2 regions of the Pseudomonas sp. DTU_2021_1001937_2_SI_NGA_ILE_001 genome follow, and region 1 is predicted to be linked to the other one. Evidence: predicted binding sites of a transcription regulator. Region 1 holds the regulator's gene; the other holds the start of a gene.
What was found. Region 1 encodes LexA, which represses DNA repair genes until DNA is damaged. Its sites were predicted from a motif close to CTGTNTNNNNANACAG; they were not measured.
Positions count from the first base shown of each region.

Region 1 (7,463 bases):
GTTACATCACCTACATGCGTACCGACTCGACCAACCTCTCTGCCGACGCCCTGGCGATGGCACGCAGCTACATCGAGAGCGAGTTCGGCAAGAAGTATCTGCCGGACAGCCCGAACCTCTACAGCAGCAAGGAAGGCGCCCAGGAGGCTCACGAAGCGATTCGCCCGTCGGATGTCAACACCCATCCAAGCAAGCTTTCCGGCATGGAGCGGGACGCCGAGCGTCTTTACGAGTTGATCTGGCGCCAGTTCGTGGCCTGCCAGATGCCGCCGGCCCAGTACCTGTCGACCACCGTCGCGGTGGCCGCTGGCGATTTCGAGCTGCGTGCCAAGGGCCGTATTCTGAAGTTCGATGGTTACACCAAGGTGCTGCCGCAGATCGCCAAGCCCGGTGATGATGGTGTGCTGCCAGACATGGCCGAAGGCGAAAAGCTCGATCTGCTCGCCCTCGACCCGAGCCAGCATTTCACCAAGCCCCCGGCGCGCTATTCCGAAGCCAGCCTGGTCAAGGAGATGGAAAAGCGTGGTATCGGCCGACCTTCCACCTACGCGGCGATCATCTCGACGATTCAGGATCGCGGTTACGTGACATTACACAACCGCCGTTTCTACTCCGAGAAGATGGGTGACATCGTCACCGAGCGCCTGGCTGAAAGCTTCTCCAACCTGATGGACTACGGCTTCACTGCCGGCATGGAAGAAAACCTCGACGACGTGGCCCAGGGCGAGCGTGACTGGAAGAACGTGCTGGACGAGTTCTATGACGATTTCCGCACCAAGCTGCAGATCGCCGAGGCGCCGGAAGGCGGCATGCGCGCCAACCAGCCGGTGATGACCGACATCCCATGCAAGGTCTGCGGTCGCCCGATGCAGATCCGTACCGCCTCCACCGGCGTGTTCCTCGGCTGCTCGGGCTACAGCCTGCCACCCAAGGAGCGTTGCAAGGCCACCGTCAACCTCACGCCGGGTGACGAGATCGCCGAAGACGACGAGGGCGAGTCCGAATCCCGGGTGCTGCGCGGCAAGCATCGCTGCCCGATCTGCAGCACGGCGATGGATGCCTACCTGCTGGACGAGAAACACAAGCTGCACATCTGCGGCAACAACCCCGACTGCTCGGGATATGAGATCGAAGAGGGCAGCTACCGCATCAAGGGCTATGAGGGCCCGAGCCTGGAGTGTGACAAGTGCGGCAGCGAGATGCAGCTCAAGACCGGTCGATTCGGCAAGTTCTTCGGTTGCACCAACCCTGAATGCAAGAACACCCGCAAGCTGCTGAAGAACGGCGATGCGGCGCCGCCGAAGATGGATCCGGTGAAGATGCCGGAGCTCAAGTGCGAGAAGGTCGACGACACCTACGTGTTGCGTGACGGTGCTTCAGGGCTGTTCCTGGCCGCCAGCCAGTTCCCCAAGAACCGCGAGACCCGAGCGCCGCTGGTGCTCGAGCTGCTGCCGCACAAGCAGGAAATCGACCCCAAGTATCACTTCCTGTGCGATGCGCCTGCCCAGGATCCAGATGGCCGTCCGTCGGTGGTGCGCTACAGCCGCAAGACCAAGGAGCAGTATGTGCAGACCGAGGTCGACGGCAAGCCGACCGGCTGGCGCGCGTTCTACGATGGTGGAACCTGGAAGGTCGAAGACAAGCGCTGAGGGCGACGCCCCTGCGTCGGCAGGGGCCAAGGCCGGTAATCGGTTTCATCGTTTCAGGGAGGCGCCAGCATGGCCCACGAGTTGTATACCCGAACCAACCAGAAGATTTTCTTCGCCGGTTTGGCCCTCGAAGCCTTGAGCAAGGCAGAGCAGGGTCAGGCACTGAATGCCCAGGCCCAGGTGCAGGCCGGTCGCGAAACCGTCCTGTTCCACCTCTATGGTGCGCTGCTGGGCTTGTGCCATGAAATCGCCGGTTACTACCGCCTGCCTCAGGCCGGGGCGCCTCGTGCCGAGACGCTGCTGGCGCCCGAGGTACTGGACAGCGTAGCGATTCCTGAACTGGCCGAACTGATCGAGCTGGCGCAGAACCGCCATACCTGGCTGGGCCAACTGCTCGATGCCCATGCCGACCTGTTCCGACCGCCACGTGCACCCAGCAAGCCCAAGGGCGATGTGACCCAGCCGATGATCCAGGCGGTGAATCTGGATGACGAGGAGCCTGAGCAAGGCCTGAGCCATGCGGAACTGGAAGGCTGGCGGCAATCGATCAAGTCACTGGCGGTGCGTTTTCGTCAGGGCATGAACGAGTTCTGAAAAGCGTGGGTGTATGCGGAGGGCCAGACTGTTACAATGTCCGCCTTTCGCGGAGAATTTGTACTGATGTCTACTTCTTTTCTTGAAATTGTCGAGCTTCCTGACGGGCGTATCGAACTGCGACGCGCCGAGGATGAAGGCTCGTTGGTCACGCTCAACTTTTCTGAAGATGCCAAGGTGTTTCTGCAAGGTCAGCACGTGGAAGTGGCCAAGGCCATGCTGAGCGTGGGCGTGCAGATGGCGGGTCGCCTTGCCGAAGGCGTGCTGGAAAAGGAAGAAGAAGGTCCACGCGTCCTGCATTGAACCCAGCGCGCTGGTTCAGGCAGTTTCTCGACAGGTGCTTGTCCCCTCAATTAGGGTGAGTTGCCTGTGTCTTGCAATCAGAACGGTAACGCCTGCTGGTTACCGCTGATCGGTTTCGCTTTCACCTTTCGCTGTCCATCTACCCCCGCGCGCAGGGTTCGATGGCGTTCAACCCAGCCTGACGTTGAGGCTTTGTGCTTCGCCGTCTCGTGCGGCCGCAGTCAGCTGCTGGCGTGCCGATGCGCTGAGTGGGCTGAGCCAGCTGACGACCGTATGGCTGCGCCCCAGGCGCAAGGCTTCCCGAGTCAGGTCCAGCGCGGTCTGGTTGCTGCGTGGCCGCAGGATCAGGATGCGTTCCCGGTTCAGCCCGGCATCACGCAGCCAGGTCTGTGTCACATTGGCCGGTGGTGCAATGAGTGTCAGCCAGCGCGCGTCCTGCTCCTGGCTCAGTTCCCGGAGGATGGGCGCCAGCAGACCAAGGCAGTTTCCGGCCGCACCACGCAATGACAGCTCGCTGAACACCTCCGGCAACGGCTCGCGCATGGCCGGCGGCAGCTCCTGAAGGGGCGTGATCATGGGTTGGGCCAAGAACGCCTCGAACAACGGTAATTGGGTATTGGGGGCCGGATGGAACTGCATGACTGTCTCCTTAACGGCGGATGACGCCGACGCTCAAGCCTTCGATGACCAGCTCCTGTTCCTTGAGGTCGACCTCGATGGGGGCGAACTCAGGGTTTTCAGCAATCAGCCAGACCTTGCTGCCTTCACGTTTGAAGCGCTTGACCGTGACTTCGTCACCGATTCGGGCTACGACGATCTGGCCATTGCGTGCTTCACGCGTGGTGTGTACGGCCAGCAGGTCGCCGTCGAGAATGCCGACATCCTTCATGCTCATGCCATGCACGCGCAGCAGGTAGTCGGCGCTGGGATGGAAGAAGGTTGGATTGATGTTGCAGGACTCCTCGATATGCTGCTGGGCGAGGATGGGGGCGCCGGCGGCAACACGACCGATGATTGGCAGGCTGCTGTCGTCGGGCTTGGCTTCGAAGCCAGGGATGCGAATGCCGCGCGAGGCGCCGGGGGTCATCTCGATGGCGCCCTTGCGGGCCAGGGCCTTGAGGTGTTCCTCGGCGGCGTTCGGAGACTTGAAGCCCAGTTCCTGGGCGATTTCCGCACGGGTAGGAGGATAGCCATTGTCTTCGAGGCAGCGTTTGATGAAGCCAAGGATTTCGGCCTGGCGTGGCGTCAGTTTGATCATTTCGTGCGCTCTGTCTTTTTATACAGTGACTGGGATTATATACAGTGGCTGCGTCTTGGCAATCGCCGATTTGATGCAGGTGCCGAACGGGCGCTGGTCGGGACAGCTTGAACGCGTGACTGTTCAGCCACAAAATGAACCCCCGCTTGACAAATGACAGGGCTGAAACGTATGTTTCAAACGATTGTTTTGTCAGGCAGAGAGCCATGGCCCAGTCGGAAACCGTAGAACGTATCCTTGATGCTGCCGAGCAGCTGTTCGCCGAAAAAGGCTTCGCCGAGACTTCCCTGCGGCTGATCACCAGCAAGGCGTCGGTGAACCTCGCAGCGGTCAACTACCATTTCGGTTCCAAGAAAGCCCTCATCCAGGCGGTCTTTTCCCGCTTCCTGGGGCCGTTCTGCGCCAGTCTTGAGCGCGAGCTGGAGCGTCGCCAGGGTCTTCCCGAGCACAAGCCGAGCCTTGAGGAACTGCTGGGTATCCTGGTCGAGCAGGCCATGGCCGTGCAGCCGCGCAGCGGCAACGACCTGTCCATCTTCATGCGCCTGTTGGGCCTGGCGTTCAGCCAGAGCCAGGGGCACCTGCGTCGTTACCTGGAAGACATGTACGGCAAGGTGTTCCGCCGCTACATGCAACTGGTCAACGAGGCCGCGCCGCAAATCCCCCCCATCGAGCTGTTCTGGCGCGTGCACTTCATGCTGGGCGCCGCCGCGTTCAGCATGTCCGGTATCAAGGCCCTGCGGGCGATTTCCGAGAATGATTTCGGGGTGAACACCTCCATCGAGCAGGTCATGCGCCTGATGGTGCCGTTCCTGGCCGCCGGCATGCGTGCCGAGAGTGGTGTGACCGAGCCTTCCATGGTGTCCGCGCAACTCAGACCCCGCAACAAGACGCCCGCCGCGCTCGCCGCCAAGGCCTGAAGCCACATTGCACCGGGCCGCAGGATCAAGCACCATGCCGGCTCGATCCAAGGCAAGGTGTTTTCTATGAGTTCTGGCCTGCAAGGCTCCCTGATGGTCGATGTCGCCGGTACCTGGCTGACCGCTGAAGACCGTCATCTACTGCGCCAGCCCGAAGTGGGCGGCCTGATTATCTTTGCCCGCAATATCGAGCATCCGCGTCAGGTCCGCGAGCTGAGCGCATCGATCCGCGCCATTCGCCCGGACCTGCTGCTGGCGGTGGACCAGGAAGGTGGGCGGGTGCAGCGCCTGCGCCAAGGCTTCGTGCGTCTGCCTGCCATGCGCTCGATCGCTGATCGCCCTGATGCCGAAGCCCTGGCTCGTCACTGCGGCTGGCTGATGGCGACCGAGGTACTGGCCGTAGGTCTCGACTTGAGTTTCGCGCCGGTGCTGGACCTGGACCACGGGCGCAGTGCCGTGGTCGGTACCCGTGCCTTCGAAGGTGATCCCGAATATGCCGCACGCCTGGCTGGCGCGTTCATCTGCGGCATGAACGAAGCGGGCATGGCCGCCACCGGCAAGCACTTCCCGGGGCACGGCTGGGCCGAAGCCGATTCGCACGTGGCCATTCCCACCGACGAGCGCAGCCTGGAGAGCATCCGTGCCCATGACCTGGTGCCTTTCGCGCGCCTGAGTCGTCAGCTGGCGGCGGTGATGCCGGCGCATGTCATCTACCCGCAGGTCGATGCCCAGCCTGCCGGTTTCTCACGGCGCTGGCTGCAGGAAATCCTGCGCGGCGAGCTGGGTTTTGACGGGATGATTTTCAGTGACGACCTGTCGATGGCGGGTGCGCACGTGGCAGGCGACGCGGCCAGCCGCATCGAGGCGGCCCTGGGAGCCGGTTGTGACATGGGCCTGGTTTGCAACGACCGCGCCAGCGCCGAACTGGCCTTGAGTGCTGCGCAGCGCCTGAACGTCAGCCCTTCGCCACGGCTGGCGCGCATGCGTGGCCAGGCGCATGCCAGCACCGAATACCGCAGCCAGCCGCGCTGGCTGGCGGCCGTTCAGGCATTGCGCGCCGCACAACTGATCGACTGAGTCAGCCGTTCGCTACGGGCAGCCTGCGCTGCCCGTTGTGTGGAACCGCCGCGTGGCTTAGAGAATCCGGTACAGCAGGCGCTCGATCTTCACCCGGCTGACCCGACGCAGAAACTTGTGCACCCCTTCCGGGTAGTCCGCCAGCGTCTGCAGCTCTTCGTAGTGCCCCACGCGCCGGGTGTGCTGCATCAGGCTGGCCAGCTCTCGGGCTCTGGGCTCCAGCCACTCTCCCTTGGGGTCATCGATCAGCAGGCCGTTCTCCAGGTCCAGGTTGAAGGCTCGCGGGTTGAGGTTGTTACCGGTCAGCAGGGTATGGCGCTGATCGATCCACATGCCCTTGAGGTGGTAGGTATTGTCGCCGTGCTTCCACAAGTGCAGGTTCAGTCGTTGGCGGTCGATGGCCGCCTGATGCTTGCGGGCGAAGCGGCGCAGGCTGATTTCGTACAGGTATGGCAGCGCAGAAATGACCTTGAACGGTTCCTGGGGGGGAATGAAGAAGTCGTTGGCGGTCTTGTCGCCGACGATGATGTCGACCACCACGCCGCGCTTGATCGCACGATTGATTTCCCGGGTCACCGCCATCGGCAGGTTGAAGTATGGCGTACAGATGCTCAGGTGACTCTGACTGCTGGCGATCAGCTCACAGATGGTGCGGTTCAGTGCATTGCGCGGGCCGACGCCCAGCAGGGGAATGATGCGCAGCTCGCCATTCTCGGCAACCCCCTGGGCGGTGTCGTAGGTGGCGCGTTTCAGTTGGCTGCGAAAGGCACGAATTTCACCCCGCAGGTTGCGTGAGCTGGGCGGTTGCGGCAGGTCGAGACGATGCACGGCTGGCGAGCCGATGATGTCGCGCTGCACCAACCCGACGAAGCTGTCGGCCAGCTCCGCGCTGTGGATCAGGTGATAGCGGTCGAGCCGGTATTTGTCGAGCTTGTGCAGGTACACGTTGTTGAGACTGGCGCCGGTGTACAGCACCTTGTCGTCGATCACGCTGCCCTTGAGGTGCAGCACGCCGAACAGTTCGCGAGTCTGTACCGGTACACCGTGGATCGGCACTTCGACGTCATGCTCCAGGTGCTGGCTCTGATACCACGCGCTGTTGCCTGGTTGCCGCCCGGCGCCGATCAGCCCGCGCTGGGCGCGGAACCAGTCCACCAGTACCTGCACGTCGAGTTCCGGACGCGCGGCCTTTGCGGCGTACAGGGCGTCGAGGATTTCCTGTCCGGCTTCGTCTTCCTGCAGGTAGAGGGCGATGATGTAGATGCGCCGGGTCGCCTGGGCGATCTGCTCCAGCAGGCAGCGCCGATAGTCGGCTGCCGAAGGGAGCAGGTTGATCGCGGTGTCGGGCAGGTTGAAACCGCGCAGCGTGGCAAGGGTCGAGCGTCGGAAGGGGGACTGCATAAGCCTCTCGATCGTTGAGCGATGACTGGCGAGCTTACACCAGATCGGACACGCCGGTAGGCCGACGTGTCCGGGCGCGGTCAGTAACCGTTGCTCTTGAGCAGGCTATCGATGTCCTGGCGGGCCGGGCGCTGATAGAACTTCAGCAGTTCGGCGGTACGGTTGGTGAAGAAGCCGTCGGCCCCGGCGGCACTGATGCTCTTGAAGTCCACGGCTTCATCGACAGTGTAGGGGTGGACGATCAGCCCCTTGGCATGGGTCAGC
Region 1 is NZ_CP135971.1:38,355-45,817, forward strand. Features, by position in the region: gene topA (type I DNA topoisomerase) at 1-1,649, shown strand, start outside; gene RRX38_RS00170 (DUF6586 family protein) at 1,719-2,243, shown strand; gene RRX38_RS00175 (hypothetical protein) at 2,310-2,546, shown strand; gene sulA (SOS-induced cell division inhibitor SulA) at 2,715-3,185, opposite strand; gene lexA (transcriptional repressor LexA) at 3,196-3,804, opposite strand; gene RRX38_RS00190 (TetR/AcrR family transcriptional regulator) at 4,011-4,721, shown strand; gene nagZ (beta-N-acetylhexosaminidase) at 4,800-5,798, shown strand; gene pssA (CDP-diacylglycerol--serine O-phosphatidyltransferase) at 5,856-7,199, opposite strand; gene RRX38_RS00205 (glycerophosphodiester phosphodiesterase) at 7,280-7,463, opposite strand, start outside.

Region 2 (7,463 bases), 2.7 Mb from region 1:
GCCACCGGGTTGCAGGCTATACAGGTAGTCCCAGCGGTCGGTGTGGAAGGTGTCGACCAACAAGGGGTTGCCCATGATAAACCGCACTTGCCGCCGGGTCATTCCTGGGCGCAACTGGTCTATCATGTCCTGCGTGACGACATTTCCCTGCTGGATGTCGATTTTATAAACCCCGGGGAACGAGCAACCGGCGAGTGCGAGCAGTCCCACGAATGTGAAACTGGTTAGCAAGAGCTTGGTGTTTTGCATCGGTGGGCGACTTCCACTATCTTGGCTGGGTCAACAAACCCCGATCATACCTGCATTAAGAGAAGCTGCGAAGCAGCGTCTACGAGAAAGCTGACCATGGTTGAAAATAGCGAACTACGTAAAGCAGGACTCAAGGTGACCCTACCGCGGGTCAAGATCCTCCAAATGCTCGATTCTGCCGAGCAGCGCCACATGAGTGCCGAGGATGTATACAAGGCACTGATGGATGCCAGTGAGGATGTCGGCCTGGCCACGGTCTACCGTGTCCTGACCCAGTTCGAAGCTGCTGGCCTGGTCGTGCGTCATAACTTCGATGGCGGTCATGCCGTGTTCGAACTGGCCGATGGTGGCCACCACGACCACATGGTCAACGTCGATTCCGGCGAGGTCATCGAATTCTTCGACGAAGAAATTGAAGCCCTGCAAAAGGCTATCGTCGAGCGTCACGGCTACGAGCTGGTGGATCACAACCTGGTGCTCTACGTACGCAAGAAGGCCTGAGGCTTTCACAGCGACATGAAAAAGCCCCTTGTCGATGCGTTCGGCAAGGGGCTTTTTTGCTGCCTGTATTTCAGCCTTTCGGGGTGATGATCATCTTCTTCGCATGGGCCAGCGACTCTTTGGTCAGGTCGATCCCGCCCAGCATGCGTGCCACTTCTTCTATGCGTTCCTGCTTGCCCAGCTTCGACACTGCCGTGCGAGTGGCATTGCTCTCGCGCACCTTGTGCACGAACAGGTGTTGATGGCCCTGGGCTGCTACTTGCGGCAAGTGGGTCACGGTGATCACCTGGCCACGGTCGCCCAGGCGGCGCAGCAACTGGCCGACGATCTCGGCGGTCGGGCCGCCGATACCGACGTCCACTTCGTCGAATACCAGGGTCGGGATGCGTGAGGTCTGTGCGGTGATGACCTGGATCGCCAGGCTGATACGTGACAACTCGCCGCCCGAAGCCACCTTGGACAATGGCTTGAGTGGCTGGCCAGGGTTGGCACTGACCAGCAGCTCGACCTGCTCCAGGCCGTAGGGCTGCAGTTCCTGGCTGCTGCCAGGCTTGAGTTCGATGCTGAAGCGTCCGCCCGGCATGCCGAGGCGATGGATTTCCTGCTCTACGGCATGGGCCAGTTCACCCGCCGAGCGGTGACGCAGGTCGCTCAGTTCCCGGGCCTTTTCCTGGTAGTGGCGGGCATAGGCGGCCAGCTCGTTCTGCAGGCGCTCGATGGACTCGTCGCTGGCGTTGAGGGTTTCGATTTCGTCGAGCAGCTTCTGGTGCAGCGCCGCAACTTCATGGGGTTGCACGCGATGCTTGCGGGCCAGGCTGTAGATGGCATCCAGGCGTTCTTCTATCTGTTGCAGGCGCGCTGGGTCGGCGTCGAAGTGATCGAGGAAGCGATTCAGCTCGCCCATGGCTTCTTCGACCTGGATCTGTGCGCTGGACAGCAGATTGGTCGCTTCGCTGAGCGAGTTGGAATTGTTGCTGACGCTGGACAGGCGATTGAGGCTGTTGGTGAGCGCATGCAGCACGTTGCCGGAGTCACTTTCGCTGCACTGCTCGATGACCTGGCGGCAGATGGTCAGCAGGCTTTCGGCATTGGTGAGGGCCTTGTGGTCCTGTTCGAGCTGTTCCAGCTCGTTTTCGCCAAGGCTGAGGTTTTCCAGTTCTTCAAGCTGGTAGCTGAGCAGCTGGTGACGTGCGCGCTGCTCATCGCCCGAGCTGGACAGGCGTTCCAGTTCCTGGCGGGTCTGGCGCCAGCGCTGCGAAGCGAGCTGGACCTGGCGAGCCAGCTCGGTGGCACCGGCATATTCGTCGAGCAGACGCCGGTGGGTGTCGGTCTTGAGCAGCGACTGGTGTTCATGCTGGCTGTGGATATCGATGAGCAGTTCGCCCAGTGCCTTGAGGTCGCCCTGTGGGCAGGGCGTGCCATTTATATAGGCGCGGGAGCGGCCTTCGGCGGTGATGACCCGGCGCAGGATGCAGGGGGAGTCGCCATCCAGGTCGCGCTCGCTGAGCCAGGCGCGTGCCTCCGGGATTTCAGCCAGGTCGAAGGTGGCAAGGATATCGGCCTTGTCGGCGCCGGGACGGACCACGCCGCTGTCGGCGCGGTCGCCCAGGGTGAGGCCCAGCGCATCGAGCATGATCGACTTGCCGGCACCTGTCTCGCCCGTGATTACGCTCATCCCGCGGTCGAGCTCCAGGTCGAGGTGCTCGACGATGGCGTAGTTGTGTACGGAAAGATGAACCAGCATGCAGCGGCTCCAAGGTCGTTGGTCTGGTTATTTATACAGTGTTTTGTTTTGGCCTGACAATGCCCGCGCTTAGTCCGATTTGCACGGCTGGGCGGCGGATTTATACCTCTGTAGCGGAAAATGCCCGCTTCGCACGGCCTTTGGCGTGGCCGATGCGCTTTCCGTCGACCTTGCCCCTTGAAGCTGGAAATTCCGCTCCCATATAGGGGGCAGAAGCGCGAGTTGGGATCGCGGACGTTTTCGAGAGGAGAAAGTTATGGCTGACGAACAGAACCTGGATACGCAAGCTCAGGAACAGGCCGCGCAGGCCGGTGCCGGTGAAGACCTGGCGACCCGTGTACAGGTGCTCGAAGAGCAACTGGCTGCCGCACAGGACCAGTCGCTGCGTGTCGCTGCGGATCTGCAGAACGTCCGCCGCCGCGCCGACCAAGATGTCGAGAAGGCACACAAGTTCGCGCTGGAGAAGTTCGCCAGCGACCTGCTGCCGATCATCGACAGCCTGGAACGCGGTCTCGAGCTGTCCAACCCCGATGATCAGAGCATCCGCCCGATGCGCGAAGGCATCGAGCTGACCCTCAAGATGTTCCAGGACACCCTCAAGCGTTACCAGCTGGAAGCCATCGACCCGCATGGCCAACCGTTCAACGCCGAGCATCACCAGGCCATGGCCATGGAAGAGAACGCCAACGTCGAGCCGAACACCGTGCTCAAGGTGTTCCAGAAGGGCTACCAGCTCAATGGTCGCCTGCTGCGCCCGGCAATGGTCGTGGTCAGCAAGGCGCCTGCACCGGCCAAGCCCTCGATTGACGAGCAGGCTTGAAATTTTCCGGGCAGCCCCCATTTAACGGTCAAGCGTTTTTAAAGAGCTACCGCGATCTGTGAACCCGGTCGCGGCAACCAATCAAAAGTTTCGGGAGAGTCAAGATGGGTAAAATTATCGGTATCGACCTGGGGACCACCAACTCCTGTGTCTCCATCCTCGAAGGCGGCAACGTCAAGGTCATCGAAAACGCCGAAGGCGCGCGTACCACCCCTTCGATCATCGCCTATGCCAACGATGGCGAAATCCTGGTTGGCCAGTCGGCCAAGCGCCAGGCGGTCACCAACCCCCATAACACCCTGTACGCGGTCAAGCGTCTGATCGGCCGTCGTTTCGACGAGAACGTCGTACAGAAAGACATCCAGATGGTCCCTTACAAGATCGTCAAGGCCGACAACGGCGACGCGTGGGTCGAGGTGAACAGCCAGAAAATGGCTCCGCCACAGATCTCCGCTGAAATCCTGAAGAAGATGAAAAAGACCGCCGAAGACTTCCTCGGCGAGTCCGTGACCGAAGCGGTCATCACCGTTCCGGCCTACTTCAACGACAGCCAGCGTCAGGCGACCAAGGACGCGGGCCGTATCGCCGGTCTGGACGTCAAGCGCATCATCAACGAGCCTACCGCTGCGGCCCTGGCCTACGGCATGGACAAGGCCAAGGGTGACCGCACCATCGTCGTCTACGACCTGGGTGGTGGTACCTTCGATATCTCGGTCATCGAGATTGCCGAAGTCGACGGCGAACACCAGTTCGAAGTGCTGGCCACCAACGGTGATACCTTCCTGGGTGGTGAAGACTTCGACATCCGCCTGATCGACTACCTCGTCGACGAGTTCAAGAAAGAAAGCGGTATCAACCTCAAGGGTGACCCGCTGGCCATGCAGCGTCTGAAGGAAGCTGCCGAGAAGGCCAAGATCGAGCTGTCGTCCAGCACCCAGACCGACGTCAACCTGCCGTACATCACTGCAGACTCGACCGGTCCCAAGCACCTGAACGTGAAGATCTCCCGTTCCAAGCTGGAATCGCTGGTCGAAGACCTGGTGCAGCGCACCATCGAGCCTTGCCGCATCGCTCTGAAAGACGCCGGCATCGACATTGGCGCGATCAACGACGTGATCCTGGTCGGTGGTCAGACCCGTATGCCGCTGGTGCAGAAGCAGGTTGCCGAGTTCTTCGGCAAGGAAGCGCGCAAGGACGTCAACCCTGACGAAGCCGTTGCCATGGGTGCTGCCATCCAGGGCGCCGTGCTGGCCGGTGACGTGAAAGACGTTCTGCTGCTCGACGTCAGCCCGCTGACCCTGGGTATCGAAACCATGGGTGGCGTAATGACCGCGCTGATCGAGAAGAACACCACCATTCCGACCAAGAAGTCGCAGGTGTTCTCTACCGCCGATGACAACCAGAGCGCCGTGACCATCCACGTGCTGCAGGGTGAGCGCAAGCAAGCCGCGCAGAACAAGTCGCTGGGCAAATTCGACCTGGCCGAGATTCCGCCAGCGCCACGCGGCGTTCCGCAGATCGAAGTGACCTTCGACATCGACGCCAACGGCATCCTGCACGTCGGCGCGAAAGACAAGGCCACCGGCAAGCAGCAGTCCATCGTGATCAAGGCCAACTCCGGTCTGTCCGAGGAAGAAATCCAGCAGATGGTGCGTGACGCCGAGGCCAATGCCGAGGAAGACCGCAAGTTTGAAGAGCTGGCCTCGGCCCGTAACCAGGGTGACGCGCTGGTCCACTCGACTCGCAAGATGATCTCCGACGCCGGTGACAAGGTCACTGCCGAAGAGAAAGCCGCTGTCGAAGCTGCTGTGGTTGCGCTGGAAGCTGCCGTGAAAGGTGACGACAAGGCTGCCATCGAAGCCAAGGTCGAAGAACTGTCGAAAGTTTCGGCTCCGATCGCGCAGAAGATGTACGCCGAGCAGGCTGAAAACCCTGAGGCGGCTGCCAAGCCTGCCGAAGGTGCGGCGAAGGCCGACGACGTCGTCGACGCCGAGTTCGAAGAAGTCAAGGACCACAAGTAAGCGCAGGCTCACTTGCAACCCGATTGACCGCAGGCCCGCGGGAACGGGTAGGATGTCGCCGCGCGGGAGCTTGCTCCCGCGTTGGCGTGTCTGGAACAGACGAAAATTTCCGGTTTGCGCGCAGTGCTGCGCAAACCCTGTGGCAAAGCTTTGCTGCTCCTGCAGCAGGCTTGTTCTGCCGCTTTCACGGCCGCTGATGGCCGTTGAACGAAGACCGGGATCGTTGAATTGACGTGAGTTGGGTCCGAGCCTGAAGGGGCTCAACGAGTCTGGCCGGGCTCAGGAGCGTTTGGCCGGGCGTCCTCAAGAGTGCAGAAGAATTATGGCGAAGCGTGACTATTACGAAGTATTGGGGGTCGAGCGAGGCGCCAGCGAGGCGGAGCTGAAGAAGGCTTATCGTCGTCTGGCGATGAAGCATCACCCCGACCGTAACCCTGACGACAAAGCGTCGGAAGAACTGTTCAAAGAGGCCAACGAGGCCTACGAGGTATTGTCCGACGCCAGCAAGCGTGCAGCCTACGACCAGTACGGCCATGCCGGTGTCGACCCGAGCATGGGTGGCGGCGGTGGTGGCTTCGGTGCCGGCGGCGCGAACTTCTCCGACATCTTCGGCGATGTATTCAGTGACTTCTTCGGCGGCGGCGGTCGCGGCGGTGGTCGTGGCGGCCCGCAGCGCGGCAGCGACCTGCGCTACACCCTGGAGTTGAACCTCGAGGAAGCGGTGCGCGGTACCACCGTAAACATCCGTGTGCCGACCCTGGTGAACTGCAAGCCGTGCGACGGCAGCGGCGCCAAGAAAGGCTCTTCGCCGGTCACCTGCCCGACCTGTGGCGGTATCGGTCAGGTACGCATGCAGCAGGGCTTCTTCTCGGTGCAGCAGACCTGCCCGCGCTGTCATGGCCAGGGCAAGATCATTTCCGATCCGTGCGAGTCCTGTAACGGCGAAGGTCGGGTCGAGGAATACAAGACTCTGTCGGTCAAGGTGCCGGCGGGTGTCGATACCGGCGACCGTATCCGTCTGTCGGGTGAAGGCGAGGCCGGCCCGCAGGGTGGCCCGAACGGCGACCTGTACGTGGTCATCAACGTTCGCGAACACCCGATTTTCCAGCGCGATGGCAAGCACCTGTACTGCGAAGTGCCGATCAGCTTCACCGATGCGGCGCTGGGTGGCGAGATGGAAGTGCCGACCCTCGATGGCCGCGTGAAGCTGAAGATTCCGGAAGGTACCCAGACCGGCAAGCAGTTCCGTCTGCGCGGCAAGGGTGTGGCGCCAGTGCGTGGCGGCGGTCCGGGCGACCTGATGTGCCGCGTGGCGGTGGAAACGCCGGTCAACCTCAGCAAGCGTCAGCGCGAGCTGCTCGAGGAGTTCCGCGAGTCGCTGCAGAGCGACGAATCGCACTCGCCCAAGGCCAGTGGCTGGTTCGAAGGCGTGAAGCGTTTCTTCGGCGACTTGTAAGATTTCTCACGGGAGCAGGACATGCGACGTATTGCTGTAATGGGCGCCGCCGGGCGCATGGGCAAGATTCTCATCGAGGCGGTGGGCCAGACCCAGGGTGCCGGCCTGACCGCCGCCATCGATCGTCCCGACAGCACTCTGGTAGGTGCTGACGCGGGTGAGCTGGCCGGCCTCGGTCGCCTGGGTGTGCCGCTGTCGGGCGACGTGGCGCGTGTGGCCGAAGAGTTCGACGTGCTGATCGACTTCACGCACCCGTCGGTGACCCTGAAGAACCTGGCGTTCTGCCGCAAGGCCGGCAAGGCGATGATCATCGGCACTACGGGTTTCACCGCCGAAGAGAAGCAGCGTCTGGCCGAAGCGGGCAAGGAAATCCCCATCGTCTTCGCCGCCAACTTCAGCGTGGGTGTGAACCTGTGCCTGAAGCTGCTCGACACTGCGGCGCGCGTGTTGGGCGATGACGTGGATATCGAGATCAGCGAAGCGCACCACCGTCACAAGGTCGATGCACCTTCGGGGACTGCTCTGCGCATGGGTGAGGTGGTCGCCAGCGCGCTGGGTCGTGACCTGGAAAAGGTCGCGGTGTATGGCCGTGAGGGCCAGACCGGTGCTCGCGAACGCCAGACCATCGGCTTTGCCACCACCCGTGCGGGTGACATCGTGGGCGACCACACC
Region 2 is NZ_CP135971.1:2,748,724-2,756,186, reverse strand. Features, by position in the region: gene RRX38_RS11825 (outer membrane protein assembly factor BamE) at 1-249, opposite strand, end outside; gene fur (ferric iron uptake transcriptional regulator) at 346-750, shown strand; gene recN (DNA repair protein RecN) at 821-2,494, opposite strand; gene grpE (nucleotide exchange factor GrpE) at 2,751-3,314, shown strand; gene dnaK (molecular chaperone DnaK) at 3,419-5,335, shown strand; gene dnaJ (molecular chaperone DnaJ) at 5,658-6,791, shown strand; gene dapB (4-hydroxy-tetrahydrodipicolinate reductase) at 6,813-7,463, shown strand, end outside.
Region 2: recN (DNA repair protein RecN) is a predicted target of LexA. The motif match lies at 2,518-2,533, and genes of this name have one in related genera.